Regions from separate parts of the Agrobacterium sp. 20P9.1.2 genome, predicted to be linked through region 1. Evidence: riboswitches for the same ligand, from Rfam matches in the RefSeq annotation. Region 1 holds a riboswitch; the other holds the start of a gene.

Region 1 (2,195 bases):
GCGGATAGCCTGCATGGAACACACGGTTTGCGACCGTCTTGGCGACGACATCCATGGGAATGGATGTCTCGCCGATGGCCGCTCCGAACCAGAGCGCCAGAGCCAGACACCCGACCGCCAGCAAGGCGGCACGGGTGAAGATGAAACAGGCACGCATGGCTTACTTTGCAAGGCCAAGCTGGACGACGGCGTCGGCCAGAACTTCGATACCTTCGATGGTGCGGATGGTCGGGTTCATGGCCTGCGCATCCATGGCAACGATGTGCCCCTGCTTGACGGACGGCATCAGGCTCGTGACCGGATCTTCCTTCAGGAACTTCTCCTTGACCACGATATCGTCTGCCGGAAACCGCCTGCGGTCCATCTTACCGGCAACGACAAGGGTCGGCTGCGACTTCGCAATGGTTTCCCAACCCACCGTCGGCCACTCTTCCTCGCTGTTGATGACATTCTTGATGCCAAGCGCGGACATGATGTAGCCGGGCGCACCATTGGTGCCCGCAACGTAAGGATCGATATCAAGCTCCGCACTGGAGAACCAGAAGACGGCAGACAGCTTGCCATCGGCAGAGGCGATCTTCTTGCGCGCCGCTTCTTCGCGAGCCTTCAGATCGGCCACGAGCTTTTCGCCCCTGTCCTGCACATTGAAGATTTGCGCGAGTTCGGTCACTTCCTGATAGATCAGGTCCATGGTGAAGACGGAATGGCGCACGCCATCGCCGCCGCCCGAATTATCCTTGCCGGTGCAATCGGCAGGCGAGGTGTAAACGGGAATTTTCAGCTCTTCGAACTGCTGCGGCTTGGCAACGATGCCTTCTGGGCCGACATGCCACTGAAACTGGGCCGTGACGAGATCAGGCTTTTTGGCCAGCACGCTTTCAAAACTCGGATCGTTATCGGCCAGACGGTCGATCTTGGCATTGGCCTCTTCATAACCCTTAATGACTGGGCCAATCCAGACCGCGGTGCCCACGACCTTGTCGGCCAGACCGAGCAGATAGAGAATTTCCGTGGTGCTTTGACCGATGGACACCGTACGCTCTGGCGCATGGGTAAAGGTCACGTCGCGACCGCAATTCTTGAAGGTCAGCGGATAGGTCGTCTCGGCTGCTTGGGCCGCAGGCATGGCCGTTGCCATTGCCACAACGGCAAAACTGGCTGCAAAAACCGTCTGTTTGAAACTGAATGTCATTTCCGATAGTCCCCGAAATCGTCAGCGGTCGGCGAGAAGCAGACCAATGTGAACATGTGTCGATGTTCAGTCCGTGAAAACACGGGCAGAGACGATCCGAAACCGGGACATGGCAGATGGAATAAGGCGCTGGCGGGCGCAAGATGCAATCACGACGTCTCCTGTTCCGGGCATCCCCGCCCGTGACTTGGAATGAACTTATGACGGCAGGTCTCCTGGCTCACGGATTTGCGTCTTCACCCACCTTCCCGCGATATTCACCCGCAGTGGCATGACGCTTAAATGAGCGCCAAAGGGTTCGACAATCCGCTTACAGTTGCGGGGGCAGCTACGGCATTGAACCAAGGTTCGCACCGTATTCCCTATTATTCCTCGCGATCACTCGCTCGAAACCGTCGCGTGCAGATAGACCTATTCAGAAACCGTCGTCAAGCAATGATTGCTGTAATGTTATTACATATCGATTGCAAGATATGATTTCGGTAAAACAGCATGGTGGTAACACAAAGCACAAAGGCCGGAACTTTCGTCCCGGCCATTGCTTCACAATTCATCACCGCCCATTCAAGGCAGCGTATAAGCGATCACATAATCGCCGGGCTTCGTGCCGACGGAGCCGTGTCCGCCTGCGACGATGACCACATATTGCTTGCCGTCATTCATCGCATAGGTCATCGGCGTTGCCTGTCCGCCTGCGGGAAGGCGTGCTTCCCACAGCTGCTTGCCGGATGTCAGGTCATAGGCGCGCAGGTAATCATCGACAGCAGCGCCGAGGAAGGCAACGCCGCCCTTGGTAATCATCGGGCCACCGATGCCGGGCACGCCGACTTTGAAGGGCAGCGGCAGCGGCGTCATGTCGTAGACGGTACCGTTCTTGTGCTTGTAGGCGACCTCACCCGTGCGCAGATCGGCACCGGCCACATAGCCCCATGGCGGAGCCTGGCAGGGAATGCCGAGCGGTCCGAGGAACGGCCCCATGAGAACGCCATAGGGTGCGCCGTCA
Region 2 (2,195 bases), on a different contig from region 1:
TTCGGAAATGCGAGCAGCCAGAGCATCGGCATCCGTCACCGCATCCAGTTCCACGACGAAGCTGTCGAACTCGTCATGATCGTGGTCTTCTTCCTCATCGTGATGGGTGTGACGGTTTTCGATGTCCTCTTCAACCGCAAGACCAAGCCCGATCAGCACCGCGGGATCGACCGCACCATTGGAGGCGACGACGATCTTCGCAGCTTTCGGCAGATGCGCATTGATATGCGCCTTGGCGCGCTCCAGACCTTCGGCATCCAGCAGATCGCCCTTGGTCAGAACGATGAGGTCGGCGCAGGCAATCTGGTCCTCGAAGACTTCTTCGACCGGATCGTCGTGATCAAGTGCTTCGTCATTCTGACGCTGGGCGGCAAGCGCCTCCAGATCATGCGAGACCATGCCCTCGGCAAGGGCTGCACCATCGGCCACGGCGACCACGGCATCCACCGTCACCCGGCTTTTGATGGCGGGCCACTGGAAGGCCTGCACGAGTGGCTTGGGCAGAGCGAGGCCCGATGTTTCGATCAGAATATGCTCGACGCGCGGCTGACGGCTCAGAATCTGTTCGATGGCGGGCTGGAAATCATCGGCCACAGTGCAGCAGATGCAGCCATTGGCCAGTTCCACAATGTTTTCTTCCGGGCAGCTTTCGATGCCGCAGCCTTTCAGAATTTCACCGTCGATGCCGACATCGCCGAACTCGTTGACGATGATCGCCAGCCGCTTGCCCTCGAGCTTTTCCAGAAGGCCGCGCAAAAGCGTGGTTTTGCCCGCGCCTAGAAAGCCGGTGATGATGGTGCAGGGAACGCGATCGAGCGTGGTCATGATGTCTCCTCGGTAAAATGCAAAGGGGGAATGCGCGACACAAGGCCACGCTTCAAACTATCGGGGCGTCCGCGCCAGGGCATCAGCCCATCCGGTGCTGCGGCCAACAGGCGCGCGCCAGTCATCAGGTCTGCGGCATCGTTTTCCGTCAGGCCGCCAAACATGTAGGACCAACCGTCGGTGCTGCGCATCGCGGCGCTGAGGCCACGCTTGCAATTGGCAAGGCAATTGACGCTGCGAACGGTCACGCCTTCACTCGCTCCAAGCGCTAAGGCAGCCTCCGTCAGAAGCGCACCGGGGCGGGGGTCTGCATTCGGTTCGGCTTCGGACCGGCAGCTGCGGCAGACGAAGACCACGACGCCGGGTGCGGTGTCACGGTCCGTCTTTTCGGTCTGGCTGGTCGATGTTGCTGTAATATCCAAGGGTCTGCTTTCCGCGCCTTCAAAATGTCTCAGGGGTGCGGATATCGAAACGGAATGCGGGACACGCACAGCCATTGTCCGAACAACCGGCTGACCGGAGCACCCCGCCCGGCAGACGTTTTTCCTGAAACGGCAGGTCTCCTGGCTTGCGGCTTCAACACCCTTGCGCTGCCTTCCCGGATTTTCATCCAGTGGCTTTCAGCGCGGGCTCACCGCTTACAGTTGCGGGGGCAGCCACGGATTTTTCCGCTCAAGCGAAATGCACCGTGTTCCCTCTTAGCTTTTCCCGTTGCCGGAAAAAGACCGTCAGTCCTTAACCCTTATGCCCTGCGATGCTTTTATGTCAATGCCGCGCATCATTGCCGCGGCACGCGTTTTGGTTATAGTCGCCGCTTTGAAAAAGCATGAGACCCGGAAGGACCAGCCGCCATGACCCGCGACATCAGCGACAGCGAAGCCGAACGTCACCGCGCCAAAATGGTCAACCGCAAAGCCGTGCAGGACGCCGAAGTCTCAGAAAAGACCATCGAAAAAGGTCTGCTGATGATCAACACCGGCCCCGGCAAGGGCAAATCCACCGCCGCCTTTGGTCTGGCCCTGCGCATGCTGGGCACTGGCAGACGCGTCGGTATCGTGCAATTCATCAAGGGCGCATGGTCCACCGGCGAGCAGGGCGCACTGGCCCTGTTCGGCGACCGGGTGGAATGGCGCACCATGGGTGAAGGTTTCACGTGGGACACTCAGGATCTGAAACGCGACGTCGCTGCCGCCACCAAAGCGTGGGAAGAGGCGAAGACGCTGATGGCCGATGAAACCATCGGCCTCGTGGTTCTGGATGAACTCAACATCGCGCTGCGCTATGACTATCTGCCGCTGGAGGAGGTGGTGGAGACCCTGCAGAACCGTCGCCCCGGCCTGCACGTCATCGTCACAGGCCGTAACGCCAAG

What was found. A riboswitch is a leader RNA that binds a small molecule or an ion and turns the genes downstream of it on or off. The one in region 1 is predicted to bind cobalamin.
Region 2: linked by a shared signal. The riboswitch ahead of AC27VJ_RS18025 (DUF1636 family protein) and the one ahead of AC27VJ_RS12795 (ABC transporter substrate-binding protein) in region 1 are both predicted to bind cobalamin.

What each region holds. Positions count from the first base shown of each region.
Region 1 is NZ_JBYOKI010000004.1:28,354-30,548, reverse strand. Features, by position in the region: gene AC27VJ_RS12800 (FecCD family ABC transporter permease) at 1-157, opposite strand, end outside; partial or broken gene AC27VJ_RS12795 (ABC transporter substrate-binding protein) at 161-1,111, opposite strand; cobalamin riboswitch at 1,381-1,604, opposite strand; gene AC27VJ_RS12790 (glucose/quinate/shikimate family membrane-bound PQQ-dependent dehydrogenase) at 1,757-2,195, opposite strand, start outside.
Region 2 is NZ_JBYOKI010000006.1:260,938-263,132, forward strand. Features, by position in the region: gene cobW (cobalamin biosynthesis protein CobW) at 1-828, opposite strand, end outside; gene AC27VJ_RS18025 (DUF1636 family protein) at 822-1,247, opposite strand; cobalamin riboswitch at 1,362-1,570, opposite strand; gene cobO (cob(I)yrinic acid a,c-diamide adenosyltransferase) at 1,677-2,195, shown strand, end outside.